DNA from 4 places in the Pseudomonas sp. m6p genome. Region 4 is predicted to be linked to each of the others. Evidence: predicted binding sites of a transcription regulator. Region 4 holds the regulator's gene; each other region holds the start of a gene.
What was found. Region 4 encodes FliA, which starts transcription of late flagellar genes. Its sites were predicted from a motif close to CTAAAGTTTNNNNNNNNNNNGCCGNTAA; they were not measured.

Region 1 (4,051 bases), 1.7 Mb from region 4:
GCCGATGATGCGATGGGGAATGTGCTGAAGCTGTTTGTCTAAGGCTTTGGCTTTGCGGTGATTGTCAGACCGCTTTCGCGAGCAGGCTCGCTCCCACATTTTGATCGCATTCCTTCTGTAGGAACGCGGTCAATTTGTGGGAGCGAGCCTGCTCGCGAAGAACGATAACGCGGTCTCGAATCTGACAATCAGATCTTGAAGCTGTCGACCAACTGCTTCAACCGATTCGCCTGCTGCGACAACGCATCACAATCCTTCAACGTTTCATTGAGGTTGGCGACGCTCTGCTGGTTCAGCAGGTTGATCTGATTGACGTCGACGTTGAGGGTTTCCACCACCGCCGTCTGCTCTTCCGTCGCGGCAGCCACCGACTGGTTCATGCCGTCGATTTCGCCGATGCGCTGGGTCACGCTGACCAGGCGCAGGCCCGCCTGATTGGCCACTTCCACGCTCTCTTCGCTGGACGCCTGACTGGCGTTCATGGTGGTCACCGCTTCACGGGAACCGACCTGCAACGAAGTGATCATCTTGTGGATCTCTTCCGCCGATTCCTGGGTGCGATGCGCGAGGTTACGCACTTCGTCCGCCACCACCGCAAAACCACGTCCGGCTTCACCGGCACGGGCCGCTTCGATGGCCGCGTTGAGCGCCAGCAGGTTGGTCTGCTGCGAGATGCCTTTGATCACATCGAGGATGTGGCCAATGTTGTCGGTGCTGGCATTGAGGGTTTCGATCTGGGTGCACGACAGGCTGATCTTCTGCGACAGCTCGGTCATCGCCTGAATCGTCTGTTCGACCACCTGACGACCGTCATCGGCCTGCTCGCTCGCGCCGCTGGCGTGTTGCGAAGCGTCGGCGGCGTTGCGGGCGATTTCCTGAGTCGCGGCGCCCAACTGGTTGATCGCGGCGGCCACGCTGTTGGTGCGGGCGCTTTGTTCGTCGGAACCGATGATCGAAGCGTTGGACGAGGCCATCACCCGTTGCGACAGGTCGTGTACATGACGGGTGGCCGACGACACTTCGGAGATCGACGCATGAATGCGCTCGACGAACTGGTTGAACGAACTGCCCAGTTCAGCGAACTCATCCTTGCCTTGCACGACCAGACGACGAGTCAGGTCGCCTTCGCCCTGGGCGATGTCCTGCATCGCACGACCCATGGTGGTCAGCGGACGCATCAGAACGTTGATCAGCAGGCTCAGCAGCAGCGCAATCGCAGCGACCGCGACGAACATCGCGATCAACGCCGAAGTGCGGAACTGGCTGAGCGCGGCATAGGCCTTGTCACGATCGATCGACAGGCCGATGTACCAGTCGGCATTCGGCAAGCCGCTGACCGGGGTGAACGACAGGATGCGCTCCTGGCCGTTGAGTACCACGTTCTGGTTGCCCTTCTCGATGCGCACGCCGGCGTTCGGGTAGATGTCCTTGAGGTTCTTCATCACCTGGTCTTTGTCCGGGCTGACGATTACCTGACCGTCACCGCTGACCAGGAATGCGTGACCGAGGCCACCGAAGTCCACCGAATTGATGATCTTCACCAGGGTTTCCAGGCTCAGGTCACCGCCGACCACACCCAGCAATTCGCCATTGTTTTTTACCGGCATGGCGATGGTCACCACCAGACCACCGACCGCCGCCATGTACGGCGGCGTCAGCATGGTTTTGTCGGCAGCGACGGCTTGCTTGTACCAAGGGCGCTGACGCGGGTCGTAGCCGTCCGGCATCTTCGCGTCAGGGCGCTGGGTGAACACACCGTTGGCTTGACCGACGTAGGTGAACTGGAAGTTCGAGGTGAAGGCCGGTTGATCGACCAGCCCCGGGAAGTCGGCGTTCTTGCCCTGATGGGCAACGTTTTGCGCGAGGTTTTCCAGCACCAGAATTCGCCCGCTCATCCAGTTCTGCACGCTGCTGGCGGTCAGATCGCCGGCCTGCTGCACGGACGACTGGAGGTTCTGGCGAATGGTGTTGCGCTGCAGGTAGTCGTTGTAGAGGGTGAACAAAGCGAAAGCCAGGACCACGACGCCCGAGGCGGCCAACAGGATTTTATGGCTGAACTTGAGATTCATTTCATGGGACTTCTTATGCAAAAGTGGGGATGCGTTCCGGGATGCAACATTCCATGTACAGCGCAGGCGGCGTTCTGACGGCCGCTCTACTTTGGTGCACGCATGTCTCACCAGTCTGTCGGCACGCTTCGGAGAAAACTTAGCGCTTTGCAGGAAATGCACGGCATTTCTGCCAGATTCCCGCCGAACGGCGTGCCAGAGCGTTCGTCTGTCATTTTTTGATGACTGTTTTGCAGCGCCGGTTGCAAATTCTGTAGCCCTTGATGACAATGCGACTAATTATCATTTGTGACGTTCGGGCTGTTGCGTTCATGTCCTCACCTGAGTTTGCAGTGCAGGCGCTTTACAGGAGTCATCACGGCTGGCTCAACGCCTGGCTGCGAGCGCGACTGGGCAATGCCGCGGATGCGGCGGATCTGGCCCAGGACACCTTCGTCCGTCTGCTGCAGCGCAGCGAACGCCTGGAACTGAAAGCACCTCGCGCATTTTTAAGCACCATCGCCCGTGGCCTGGTGATCGACCTCTGGCGTCGTGAAGAAATCGAACGCGCCTATCTCGAAACCATCGCCCACTTGCCCGAAGCCGAAGCCCCAAGCGCCGAAACCCGCGCGCTGGTAATCGAGTTGCTCGAGAGCATCGCGCGCATGCTTGAAGGCCTGCGACCGAAAGTGCGTCAGGCGTTTCTGCTGGCGCAGTGCGAAGGTTTGACCCACAAGCAGATTGCCGCGCAGATGGGTTTGTCACTGCGCTCAGTCGAACGTTACGTCGCCGCTGCGCTGTATCACTGTTACGTGTTGCGGTATGCAAGTTGATGCCTGTGGATAACAACTCAGTCGGGCGTCGCGCCGAGCCGCCGCAACAGGTGGTCAAGCAAGCCATTTACTGGTTCCTGCGGCTGCGCAACAACCATGGCAATGCGCGTCTGAGTCATCAGTGCGACGCGTGGCGCGCCGAACATCATGAACATGAACTGGCCTGGCAGCGCGTGCAGTCGCTGCAGGCTGAACTGAGCCATAACCTGCGCGCCGTGCCCGGTGCCCAAGTGGCGTTCCATACGCTGGAAAACAGTGCGCAAGGGCTCGGACGGCGACAAGCCTTGAAGCTGCTGTCTGGCGCGGTGCTGATGGGCTCCGCGGCATGGCTGGCCAAGGACACCTCCGTGTGGCAGCAGTGGCGCGCTGATTACGCTACGGCGACCGGCGAGCGTCGCGGGTTCCAGTTGCCCGACGGCACGCGGATCGAGCTGAACACTGCCAGCGCAGTGGATCTGGATTACACCGCGCAGCAGCGGCTGATCAAACTCACTCGCGGCGAAATCATCGTCACATGCGGCGGTAACGATGAAGGCGCGGCGTTCAATCGGGCGCTTCGCGTAAAAAGTCGTCACGGCGTTTATGAGCCGACCCACGCCCGCTTCATCCTGCGTCAGGACAGTGATTGCACGCGTCTGAGCGTCACCCACGGCCGTGTGACCATTCATAGCGCTGGCACCTCGGTCGAGGCACTCGCCGGGCAGACCTACCTGATCGATCACCACCAGGTACGCCCGGCGCCGCCACCAAATATGGACGCGGGCGCGTGGGTCGACGGTCTGATCGTCACTCGCAATATGCGCCTGGGCGACTTTCTCAACGAGGTCGGACGTTATCGTCCAGGTTTCGTGACGTGCGCGCCGGCGGTGGCAGATTTGCGCCTGTCCGGCGTATTCCGCCTGGAGGACACCGACAAGCTGTTGACCATTTTGCCGCAGACGTTGCCGGTGCAATTGCGCTACCGCACCCGGTGGTGGGTAATGATTGAGGCAGTGGCCTGAAATTATTTTGGCGGTTTTTTGCGGCAAATCCGGCTTGGTCAGTAAGCACTTCCATTCCGCTTTAGCGACTTGCCACGGAAACCGACAATGACTGTCCGCATCACCTCTCTGCATTTCACTGCCGAATCAGGCCTGTTACGCCACGCCGTTCGCGCCGCCCTGCTCTCCA
Region 2 (4,051 bases), 3.3 Mb from region 4:
TCGCGGTCCAGAGTGATCGATTCGATGGCGCGGTGTGCACGCAGCATAATGGTGCCGCCCGGGGTTTCGTAGCAACCACGGGACTTCATGCCGACATAGCGGTTTTCCACGATGTCGAGACGGCCGATGCCGTGAGCACCACCGATCTTGTTCAGCGTCGCCAGTACGGTGGCCGGAGTCATTTCGACGCCGTCCAGGGCAACGATGTCGCCGTTGCGGTAGGTCAGTTCCAGGTATTGCGGGGTGTCGGGAGCCTTCTCCGGAGAGACGGTCCAGCGCCACATGTCTTCTTCGTGCTCGGTCCAGGTGTCTTCCAGCACGCCGCCTTCATAGGAGATGTGCAGCAGGTTGGCGTCCATCGAGTACGGGGACTTCTTCTTGCCGTGACGCTCGATCGGGATCGCGTGCTTCTCGGCGTAGTCCATCAGCTTCTCGCGCGACAACAGGTCCCACTCACGCCATGGCGCGATCACTTTCACGCCTGGCTTGAGCGCGTAGGCACCCAGTTCGAAACGCACCTGGTCGTTGCCCTTGCCGGTGGCGCCATGGGAGATGGCGTCGGCGCCGGTTTCGTTGGCGATTTCGATCAGGCGCTTGGCAATCAGCGGACGTGCGATGGAAGTACCCAGCAGGTACTCGCCTTCGTAAACGGTGTTGGCGCGGAACATCGGGAACACGAAGTCACGCACGAATTCTTCGCGCAGGTCGTCAATGTAGATTTCTTTGACGCCCATGGCCTGAGCCTTGGCGCGAGCCGGCTCGACCTCTTCGCCCTGACCCAGGTCAGCGGTGAAAGTCACCACTTCACAGTTATAAGTATCCTGCAGCCACTTGAGGATCACCGAAGTGTCCAGGCCGCCGGAATACGCCAGAACGACCTTGTTTACGTCCGCCATGCCATCACTCCACGGGGTTCTACGGAAAGCCGAGGAGTCTACCGCTCAAATCCGATAATTTACAGAGGCGCGACAGCTTAAGACGACAAAGCGACAGAATCTGTCGACAGCGCGACGATGACCGGCGGGTCAGGAAGTCGCTGCAGCATTGGCAGGCGTACTGGCTTGCGGGGCTGGTGCGGTGGTCGGCGCCACTCGCGCCAGCTTCACGCTGACCCGGCGATTCTTCGCCCGGTTAGCTGCATTGTTGTTCGGCACCAGCGGGTATTGCTCGCCGTGGAAACGCACGGTGATCTGCGATTCGGCGATGCCGTTGGCCTTGAAGAAGTCGACCACCGCCAGCGCGCGCCGGCGCGACAGTTCACGATTGGTCAGACGATTACCGCTGTTGTCGGAATAGCCATCCAGTTCGATGTGATTGACCGTCGGGTCGGCCTTCATGAACTCGAGCATCACCTGCAGCCTGGCCTTGGCGTCGGCATCCAGATCGGTGCCTTCGCCAGGAAAGCCTATCTGCGAGTGTTTGACCTGATCGAAATTCTGCGGCAGCAGCTTCGCCACGCATGTCTGGTATTCGTTGAACGCCTTGCTGAACTTGACCGGCAACAGACGCACTTCCGAAACCCGGCCATCGCCGGACGCACGGCGCACCACCGGACTGCGGCCGTCCAGCAAGCCACTGATCAGTCCGCCGGCCTGGGATTGCGAACTGTTGAACAGCACGTTACCGGTGCCGATCCTCACGCTGCCCAAATTGATGTCGTTGCGCCCCGGCTGCCAGGGCGCGGCCGCCGCGAGCAACGTCGCCGAACCGCCGCCGAGCATGGCGTTGTAGGCATTGAGGCGGAATATCGCCTGCTCGCCGGCCTTGCGCACGAACTGGCCCGAGCCGAAATCGGTGATCGGCTGGGTCAGACGGCACTCGAACTTGTCGCCCTCGACCGTCCACTCAATGTTCTCCAGACGCGTCTGGTAGGTGAGCGCCATCGCGGGGAGGCTGGCAAACACACTGAGCAAGGCTAAATATCGCTGGCGCACGGGAGGCTCCATTGGCTTCTGTAACACAAAGACCGATTCACACTATGTTTACGGCATACCTACGGGCTATCGGAAGGTTCCAGCAAAACTTGATAGCGAGTGCCTGCAAGAGTCTTTTCCGGTAGCATTCCCCTCAGTTTGACCCGCCTGGAATCCCCTCATGTCCGACCGCCTGACCCTGCTGCGTCCCGACGACTGGCACATTCATCTTCGCGATGGTGCCGTGTTGACCAATACCGTTGCCGATGTGGCGCGCACCTTTGGCCGCGCCATCATCATGCCCAACCTGGTACCACCGGTGCGCAACGCCGCTGAAGCCGATGGCTATCGCCAGCGGATTCTCGCTGCCCGCCCGGCCGGCAGTCGTTTCGAACCGCTGATGGTGCTGTACCTCACCGACCGCACCCAGCCCGAAGAAATTCGTGAGGCCAAGGCCAGCGGTTTCGTGCACGCCGCCAAGCTGTACCCGGCTGGCGCCACCACCAACTCCGATTCCGGAGTCACCAGCATCGACAAGATCTTCCCGGCGCTGGAAGCCATGGCCGAAGTCGGCATGCCGCTGCTGATCCACGGCGAAGTCACCCGTGGCGATGTCGATGTCTTCGACCGCGAAAAGATTTTCATCGATGAGCACATGCGCCGGGTGGTCGAGCGTTTCCCGACGCTCAAAGTGGTGTTCGAACACATCACCACCGGCGACGCCGTGCAGTTTGTCAACGAAGCCTCGGCCAACGTTGGCGCGACCATCACCGCGCATCACCTGCTGTACAACCGCAACCACATGCTGGTGGGCGGGATCCGGCCGCACTTCTACTGCCTGCCGATCCTCAAGCGCAATACCCATCAGGAAGCCCTGCTCGACGCGGCCACCAGCGGCAGCGCGAAGTTCTTCCTCGGCACCGACTCGGCGCCGCACGCCCAGCACGCCAAGGAAGCCGCCTGCGGCTGCGCCGGCTGCTACACCGCGTACGCCGCCATCGAGCTGTATGCCGAAGCGTTCGAGCAGCGTAACGCGCTGGACAAGCTCGAAGCGTTTGCCAGCCTGAACGGCCCGCGCTTCTACGGTCTGCCGGCCAACACCGATCGCATCACCCTGGTTCGCGAAGAATGGACCGCCCCAACCAGCCTGCCATTCGGCGAGCTGAACGTTATCCCGCTGCGCGCCGGTGAAAAACTGCGCTGGCGCCTGCTGGAGGAACACGCGTGAGTGAAGACCATTTCGACGACGAACTGGACGGTCAAGGTGGCGGCGGCGGTTCCCGTCATCCAATGGCAGCGCGTTTTCGCGGCTACCTGCCGGTTGTCGTCGACGTAGAGACCGGTGGCTTCAACTCGGCCACCGACGCTCTGCTGGAGATTGCCGCGACCACCATCGCCATGGATGAAAAGGGTTTCGTTTACCCGGACCACACCTACTTCTTCCGCGTTGAGCCGTTCGAAGGCGCGAACATTGAAGCGGCAGCGCTGGAATTCACCGGGATCAAGCTCGATCACCCGCTGCGCATGGCGGTCAGCGAAGAAACCGCGCTGACCGACATCTTCCGTGGCGTGCGCAAGGCGCTGAAGGCCAATGGCTGCAAGCGCGCGATCCTGGTCGGGCACAACAGCAGTTTCGACCTTGGCTTCCTGAATGCCGCCGTGGCGCGTCTGGACATGAAGCGCAACCCGTTCCATCCGTTCTCCAGCTTCGACACCGCGACGCTGGCCGGCCTGGCTTACGGTCAAACCGTGCTGGCGAAAGCCTGTCAGGCCGCCGACATCGACTTCGATGGCCGTGAAGCGCATTCGGCGCGTTACGACACCGAGAAGACCGCCGAGCTGTTCTGCGGCATCGTCAACCGCTGGAAACAGATGGGCGGCTGGGAAGACTTCGACGACTGATCCTCGTCGGGTATTTCCTACGCATGAAAAAACCGGCCACTTGGGCCGGTTTTTTTGTACCTCGACGTTGCGCCTTACAGGGCAGCAGCGTTCTCGGTCAGATAAGCCGCGACGCCTTCTGGCGAAGCGTTCATGCCTTTGTCGCCTTTCTTCCAGTTGGCAGGGCAAACTTCGCCGTGCTCTTCGTGGAATTGCAGAGCGTCGACCAGACGGATCAGCTCTTCCATGTTACGACC
Region 3 (4,051 bases), 1.2 Mb from region 4:
GATGTCGATGCGGCGGTTGACCGGGTTGAACGGGTTCTCCTTGTCGAACAGCGCCGAGGAGGCATAACCGACGACCCGCGCCACCTGCGAATCCGGATAGCTGCCGGCCACCAGCGCACGCCGCGCGGCGTTGGCACGGTTGGCCGAGAGCTCCCAGTTACCGAAATCACCGGTGCCGGTGTACGGCTTGGCATCGGTGTGACCGCTGATGCTGATCTTGTTCGGCACCGCTTTGATGGTGTCGGCCATGGCCAGCAGGATGTCTTCGAAGTACGGCTTCAGACGTGCCGAACCCGAGTCGAACATCGGCCGGTTTTCGGCGTCCATGATCTGGATGCGCAGGCCGTTCGGGGTGATCTCGAACAGGATCTGATCCTTGAACTTCTGCAGCTGCGGGTTCTCGTCGACCTTGTTCTGCAGTTCCTGCAGCAACAGTTCCAGGCGTTCTTTCTCGACCTGCTCGGCCATGCCTTCGACCTGCTCGGTGTCGACCGTGACCTTGTCCGGTTGCGGCTGCGATTTCACTTCAGGGTTGAGAGTGTTTTCCGGCGCCAGGGTCGGTGTGCCGCCCAGATCGATGATGTACGGCGTGCCGCTTTCGGAGAAGCCGACCGGATCCTTGAAGTAACCGGCGATGGCGATCTTTTGCTCCGGGGTTGCGGTGGACAGCAGCCACAACACCAGGAAGAACGCCATCATCGCCGTGGCGAAGTCGGCGAAGGCGATTTTCCACGCCCCGCCGTGGTGCCCACCGGCTATGCGCTTGACGCGCTTGATGATTATCGGCTGATTATTTTCCATGGCTTAGCGACCGCGAACGGCTTGTTCCAGCTCGGCGAAGCTTGGACGGTGCGCCGGGTACAGAACCTTGCGCCCGAACTCCACCGCCAGCGATGGCGGCATGCCGGAAGCCGACGCCACCAGCGAAGCCTTGATGGCTTCATAGACGTTCAGCTCTTCCTTGGCATCGTGCGCCAGGGAATGCGCCAACGGGCCGAAGAAGCCGTAGGCCGCGAGAATACCGAAGAAGGTACCGACCAGCGCCGCACCCACGTGCAGACCGATGGATTTCTGATCGCCTTCGCCCAGGGACGCCATGGTCACCACGATACCCAGTACCGCCGCGACGATACCGAAACCGGGCATGGCGTCGGCGATGCCGTTCACCGCATGGGACGGGTGCTCAAGGTCTTCCTTGAGGCTGTAGAGCTCCATGTCGAACAGGCCTTCCAGCTCATGCGGAGCCATGTTGCCGGAGGACATGATGCGCAGGTAATCGCAGATGAACGCGGTCATGCGCTCGTCTTTGAGCACGGCCGGGTACTTGGCGAAGATCGGGCTCGCAGCGGCGTCTTCGATGTCGCCTTCGATGGCCATCATGCCTTCGCGGCGGCTCTTGTTGAGGATCTCGTAGATCAGGCCCAGCACTTCCAGATAGAACGTGTGGCTGAAGCGCGAACTGAACATGCTCAGGGATTTCTTGAGCACGTGCATCGTCATGTAACCGGGGTTGGCCTGGAGGAATGCACCGAGGGCCGCACCACCGATGATCATCACCTCGAAGGGCTGGATCAGGGCGGCAATTTTGCCGTGGGAGAGCACGTATCCGCCGAGCACGCTCGCGAATACGACGATGATGCCGATAATTTTAGCCATAGGTAGAAAGTACTTACTTAAGTCGGGTTCAAGGTCATATTCGGAAGTTAAAAAATCTCTTCTTCTACTTATCGGCAAAACTGCGCCAGACTATAGCCAGTTCAGGCGAAAAGCCAATTTAGCCCATGCCGGGCGCGTCTACAGTCAGTGAAGATCCCGTCCAGACATGGCTAATGAAACGAACGTCCCACACGTAAAACCGACCACCCTCGAAGGCTGGGTCAAGCTGCTCGACAGCGTCCGGCTGCCCGTGCCGCAAGAGGCTCACGACAAGGTGTGCCGCGCGATCCGTGACAACCGCAGTTCGCTGCGCGACATCGCCGACCTGATGCAGGACAGCCCGGCACTGGCCTTGAGCATCATCCGTGAGGCGAATCGTCACACCCACGGCACCCTGGCCGCTGCGGCGGAAAATCTCGAGGTGGCGATCAACCGCCTGGGCCTGGCGCGTACCGAAGAATTGCTCGCGCGCCTGCCGGTCGAACCGCAGATGCAAATCCCCAAAGCCCTGCGCCAACTGCAAATGATCAGCCAGCACGCCACACAACAGGCCAACGGTTTTTTTGCCAGTCGCCTCGCGCGCCTGTGGCAGGACATTCATTGGGGCAGCCTGTTGTTTCTGTCGCCATTATGGCCGCTGGCGCTGACGTTTCCCGAGTTGCTCGAAGAGTGGGAGCTGCGGGTGATCCACAAGGGCGAATCGGCGCTGGTGGTCGAGAAGCAACTGTTTGGCGTACGCCTGCTGAAGATCGCCGAGTCACTGGTACAGGTCTGGCACCTGCCGATCTGGGTGCAGCAAGGCTATAAACTGCTGCTCAGCGAACAGCGCGAACTGGTGAAAGTGCTGCGTATCGCCCGCGACAGCGAGCATCCGCTGCGCCAGCAGAATCGCCTCGATGACGATCCGACTTTGCGCCGCTGGCTCAATCAACCGGCCAACACCGTATTGCTGGCCAACGGTCTGGCGCTGTCGGCGCAACAGGCCTGGGACAGTCCGCACAGCGAGCGCTGGCAGTACCTGACCAGCCTTTATCTGCAAATCTCGATGGATGAAGTGCAGCAGCAGTTGCACCAGCAAGCCGCCAACAGTGCGCGCCAGCATGCCATGCCCGATCTGTGGCACCCGGCCGTTTCATTATTGTGGCCGTGGGGTACCCATCGTTTGCCGGCCGGGATGCTGCCAGCGGCCGCGCCGAGTGCCGAGGACCTGACGCAATGGCGCCGGCAATGCGCCGAACTGCTGGCCGAGCCGAGCCGCTTCACCAATGCCATGAGCCTGACCGTCGCCGCGCGCGATGCGCTGGTCGCCAGCGGCATGCGTCGGGTGATGATTCTGATGGCCGACCGCACGCAGTCCAATCTGCGCGTACACCAGACCTTCGGTTTGCCGAAGGAAGCCGCCGCGCTGAATTTTGTCGTCAGTCAGAGCAAAGTCCTGCAACGGTTACTCGCGCAGCAGGCACAAGTACGGATCAACCCCGAGAACAACGCACAGTTTTCCGCATTGTTGCCGCCGGGCCTGCGTTCGCTGTTCCGTGGCGAGCACCTGTTCCTGCGCTCACTGGTCAATAACGGCCGGGTGATCATGATCGTCGTGGCCGATCAGGGCGGCGGGCCGTTCGCCGACATCACCGTTCAGGCATTCGGCAAAACTGCACAATGCATCGAGAAAGCCCTGCACAGCTTTAGCAGCCGTGGCCGATGAGGCTGCGCTACAATCCCCCCCTTTGTGCTCTGGAGACCTCACATGTCTGACTTCTCTGGCTTGCCGCTCGTCATCGAGCCGAGCGACCTGCTCCCGCGTCTCGATTCCCCTGAACTGATTCTGGTGGATCTGACCAGCCCTGCCCGCTATGCCGAAGGTCATCTTCCCGGCGCACGCTTTGTCGACCCGAAACGCACCCAGCTCGGCCAGCCGCCGGCGCCGGGACTGCTGCCGGCCAAAGCCGATCTGGAGGCGTTGTTCGGTGAGCTGGGGCATCGCCAGGATGCGGTCTACGTGGTCTACGACGACGAGGGCGGCGGTTGGGCCGGACGTTTCATCTGGCTCCTGGATGTGATCGGTCACGACAAATACCACTATGTCGACGGCGGTCTGCCGGCGTGGCTGGAAGCGGGCATGCCGATGTCGATCCAGGTGCCGCCTGCGGTGGGCGGCCCGGTGGCGCTGACCCTGCACGAAGGGCCGACCGCCACTCGCGAATACCTGCAAAGCCGTCTCGGCGCCGCCGATCTGGCGATCTGGGATGCCCGTGGGCCACTGGAATATTCCGGCGAGAAGGTGCTGGCCGCCAAAGGCGGACACATCCCCGGCGCGGTGAACTTCGAGTGGACCGCCGGCATGGACAAGGCGCGTCAGCTGCGGATCCGCACGGACATGCCGCAGATCCTCGAA
Region 4 (4,051 bases):
TCGCCAGATCTTTGCCGGGCTGCCGTTGACGGCCGGCCTGCCACTGACCGCTGCCGAGCCGTTGAGCGAACCGACCTACGCCGCCCCGGCGCGTCCGGCGCCGGCAGCTGCACCAGCATCGGCGGGTGTCGATCCGCGTGCGCTGGATTCGATGCGTTTCGAATTGAACAGTCTGCGTGAGCTGATGGAAGTGCAGCTCGGCACCCTGGCCTGGAACCAGCTGCAAGGCAGCCGTCCGGCGCAAGCCAATCTGTATCGCCGCCTGCAGCGCATCGGTCTGTCCGGGCCGTTGTCGCGCGACCTGCTGGCGATGATCACCGACATCGAAGAACCGCGTCAGGCCTGGCGTATGCTGCTCGCGCACCTGGCGCGGATGATTGCCGTACCGGAAGTCGAGCCGCTGGAAGAGGGCGGGGTGATTGCCATGGTCGGCCCGGCCGGCATGGGCAAGACCACCACCCTGGCCAAACTCGCTGCGCGCTACGTGCTCAAGTACGGCGCGCAGAATGTGGCGCTGGTCAGCATGGACAGCTTCCGCATCGGTGCGCAGGAGCAACTCAAGACCCTGGGGCGGATTCTCAACGTGCCGGTGACCCACGTCGATCCGGGCCAATCGCTGGTTCAGGCGCTGGACCCTCTGCTGCGCAAACGCGTGGTGCTGATCGATACCGCCGGCCTGCAGGCCAGCGATCCGGCGCTGCGCATGCAGCTGGAAAGTCTGGCCGGGCGTGGCATCCGTTCAAAAAATTATCTGGTGCTGGCAACCACCAGCCAGAAACAGGTTCTAACCGCCGCTTATCACAGTTACAAGCGTTGCGGGCTTGCCGGCTGCATCCTGACTAAACTGGATGAGACGGCCAGCCTTGGCGAAGTGTTGAGCCTGGCGATCAGTCATGAACTGCCGGTCGCGTACCTGACCGATGGCCCACGGATTCCGGATGATCTGCATCTGCCGCGCCGTCATCAGTTGGTCAGCCGCGCCGTCAGCGTGCAAATGCAGGAAGAACCCAGCGAAGAAGCCATGGCTGACATGTTCGCTGATATCTACCACAGCCCGACCAAGCAGGTTGGCTGAGGTAATGAACAGTTTTTGTACCTACATCGATGGTCTGCCATGCATTGTTCCGGTTGTGAACGCGCAGCCAGTAATGTGGCCTCCGTCTATGCAAGACAAGGTAAAGAAATAACATGGGCAGCATGCATCCCGTACAGGTGATCGCGGTGACCGGCGGCAAAGGTGGCGTCGGCAAGACTAACGTGTCAGTGAACTTGTCTCTGGCGCTGGCAGAGCTTGGCCGTCGGGTCATGCTGCTGGACGCTGACCTGGGGCTGGCGAACGTCGACGTTCTGCTGGGACTGACCCCCAAACGCACGCTGGCCGATGTAATCGAAGGCCGCTGCGAGCTGCGCGACGTGCTGTTGCAGGGCCCCGGCGGGATCCGCATCGTGCCGGCCGCTTCCGGCACCCAGAGCATGGTGCACCTGAGCCCGGCGCAACATGCCGGTCTGATTCAGGCCTTCAGCGACATCGGCGACAATCTCGATGTACTGGTGATCGACACCGCTGCGGGCATTGGTGACTCGGTAGTCAGTTTCGTGCGCGCCGCGCAGGAAGTGTTGCTGGTGGTCTGCGACGAGCCGACCTCGATCACCGACGCCTACGCGCTGATCAAACTGCTCAACCGCGACTACGGCATGAACCGCTTCCGCGTCCTCGCCAACATGGCGCAGAGTCCGCAGGAAGGGCGCAATCTGTTCGCCAAGTTGACCAAGGTCACGGATCGCTTTCTCGACGTCGCCTTACAATACGTCGGCGCGGTGCCGTACGACGAAAGCGTGCGCAAGGCAGTGCAGAAGCAGCGAGCGGTCTATGAAGCCTTTCCGCGTTCCAAGTGCGCGCTGGCGTTCAAGGCGATCGCACAGAAGGTCGATACCTGGCCGCTGCCTGCCAACCCGCGTGGGCACCTTGAGTTTTTCGTCGAGCGCCTCGTGCAGCAAACGGCAGGGCCTGTGTTATGACCGCCAGCGGTATGAACTACTACAAGAAATCGGCACGTGACGCGCAGTACGAGTTGATCGAGCGTTACGCGCCACTGGTCAAGCGCATTGCCTATCACTTGCTGGCGCGCTTGCCGGCGAGTGTGCAGGTTGAAGACCTGATTCAGGCCGGGATGATCGGCCTGCTCGAAGTCTCGACCAAATATGACGCCAGCAAAGGCGCCAGTTTCGAAACGTACGCGGGCATTCGGATCCGCGGCGCGATGCTCGATGAAGTGCGCAAAGGGGATTGGGCACCACGCTCGGTTCACCGCAACACCCGTATGGTCAGCGACGCAATTCGCTCAATTGAAGCTAAAACCGGCCGTGATGCTAAAGATCACGAGGTTGCGGCCGAACTCCAATTGAGTCTCGATGATTACTACGGGATTTTGAATGACACGCTGGGCAGCCGGCTGTTCAGTTTCGACGATCTGCTGCAGGACGGCGAACACGAAGGGCTGCACGAGGATGGCGCCAGTGCTCATCTTGAGCCGTCACGCGATCTGGAAGATGAACGCTTCCAGGCTGCGCTGGCGGACGCGATTGCCAATTTGCCGGAGCGTGAGCGACTGGTGTTGGCGCTGTACTACGACGAAGAACTGAACCTCAAGGAAATCGGTGAAGTCCTTGGCGTCAGTGAATCGCGGGTCAGCCAGTTACACAGCCAGTGCGCGGCCCGTTTGCGGGGGCGTTTGGGGGAGTGGCGAGCGCGCTGAAGGCAGTGTGGGGACACTGCGAACGAGGCTGGTGCGGTGATGAACGGCACCGGTCTTGCTCTGTTGTGCTCCAGACAGTCATCGAGTGCTTTGCCGGATTGATTGAAATGGCGCGTCCAGGTGCTGGGCGCGTTTAAGACTGCTTGGAGGTCGAATTGGACAAGAACATGAAAATCCTCATCGTTGATGACTTCTCAACGATGCGGCGGATCATCAAGAACCTGCTGCGTGATCTGGGGTTCACCAACACCGTCGAGGCCGACGATGGCACCACTGCCATTCCGGTGCTCAACAGCGGAAGCATCGACTTTCTGGTAACGGACTGGAACATGCCGGGCATGACCGGTATCGACCTGCTGCGCCACGTGCGTGCCGATGAAAAACTCAAGCACCTGCCCGTGCTGATGGTGACTGCCGAAGCCAAGCGCGAGCAGATCATCGAAGCGGCCCAGGCCGGCGTGAACGGCTACGTGGTCAAACCTTTCACGGCTCAGGCGCTGAAAGAAAAAATCGAGAAGATTTTCGAACGCATCGGCTGATGAACGCGCGGGGGAGCTATGGAGCATAACGAATCTTCACAGGGCGATTTCGAATCGACCCTGAAAAAACACGCGGTCGAACTGGTCGAGAGCCTTGAAAAAGGCAGGTTCGGCGACGCTGTGCAACTGATCCATGAGCTCAATCAGACCCGTGACCGTGGCCTGTATCAGGAAGTGGGCAAGCTCACACGCGAACTGCACAGTGCGATCGTCAACTTCCAGATCGATCCGCACATGCCACAGGCCGAGGAAGTGTCGCAAATCACCGACGCCACCGAACGCCTGGGCTATGTGGTCAAGCTGACCGAAGCCGCGGCCAACCGCACCATGGATCTGGTGGAAAGCGCCACCCCGGTGGTCAATGGCCTGGCTGAAGAAGCCCAGGCGCTGAGCACCGATTGGGGCCGCTTCATGCGTCGTGAAGTCGGGGCTGAAGAGTTCCGCGAACTGGCGCGCCGGGTCGACGGTTTTCTGTCACGCAGCAGCACGGACAACCGTGCGGTGTCGAGCAACCTGAACGACATCCTGCTGGCTCAGGATTACCAGGACCTCACCGGTCAGGTGATCAAGCGTGTGACCCAACTGGTCACCGAAGTCGAAAGCAATTTGCTCAAACTCGTCCTCATGGCCAGTCAGGTTGACCGCTTTGCGGGCATCGAACACGACCGTGCCGCGATGCTTGCAGAAAAAGATCCACAAAAACATCTCTCGCAGGGTGAAGGTCCGCAGATTCATGCCGATAAACGAGAAGACGTT

Region 1: the regulator FliA is predicted to act here: its motif matches at 2,185-2,212, upstream of ACYZUM_RS27635 (methyl-accepting chemotaxis protein).
Region 2: the regulator FliA is predicted to act here: its motif matches at 2,001-2,028, upstream of ACYZUM_RS19880 (flagellar protein MotY).
Region 3: the regulator FliA is predicted to act here: its motif matches at 1,725-1,752, upstream of motA (flagellar motor stator protein MotA).

The regions. Positions count from the first base shown of each region.
Region 1 is NZ_CM147084.1:6,027,475-6,031,525, reverse strand. It holds gene ACYZUM_RS27640 (SRPBCC family protein) at 1-42, shown strand, start outside; gene ACYZUM_RS27635 (methyl-accepting chemotaxis protein) at 189-2,069, opposite strand; gene ACYZUM_RS27630 (sigma-70 family RNA polymerase sigma factor) at 2,381-2,881, shown strand; gene ACYZUM_RS27625 (FecR domain-containing protein) at 2,881-3,882, shown strand; gene ACYZUM_RS27620 (TonB-dependent siderophore receptor) at 3,970-4,051, shown strand, end outside.
Region 2 is NZ_CM147084.1:4,372,231-4,376,281, forward strand. It holds gene ACYZUM_RS19875 (argininosuccinate synthase) at 1-896, opposite strand, end outside; gene ACYZUM_RS19880 (flagellar protein MotY) at 1,026-1,934, opposite strand; gene pyrC (dihydroorotase) at 2,095-3,141, shown strand; gene rnt (ribonuclease T) at 3,138-3,815, shown strand; gene ACYZUM_RS19895 (peroxiredoxin) at 3,890-4,051, opposite strand, start outside.
Region 3 is NZ_CM147084.1:6,495,299-6,499,349, reverse strand. It holds gene motB (flagellar motor protein MotB) at 1-801, opposite strand, end outside; gene motA (flagellar motor stator protein MotA) at 805-1,656, opposite strand; gene ACYZUM_RS29605 (HDOD domain-containing protein) at 1,823-3,361, shown strand; gene rhdA (thiosulfate sulfurtransferase) at 3,404-4,051, shown strand, end outside.
Region 4 is NZ_CM147084.1:976,446-980,496, forward strand. It holds gene flhF (flagellar biosynthesis protein FlhF) at 1-1,075, shown strand, start outside; gene fleN (flagellar synthesis regulator FleN) at 1,189-2,019, shown strand; gene fliA (RNA polymerase sigma factor FliA) at 2,016-2,756, shown strand; gene ACYZUM_RS04605 (chemotaxis response regulator CheY) at 2,924-3,295, shown strand; gene ACYZUM_RS04610 (protein phosphatase CheZ) at 3,314-4,051, shown strand, end outside.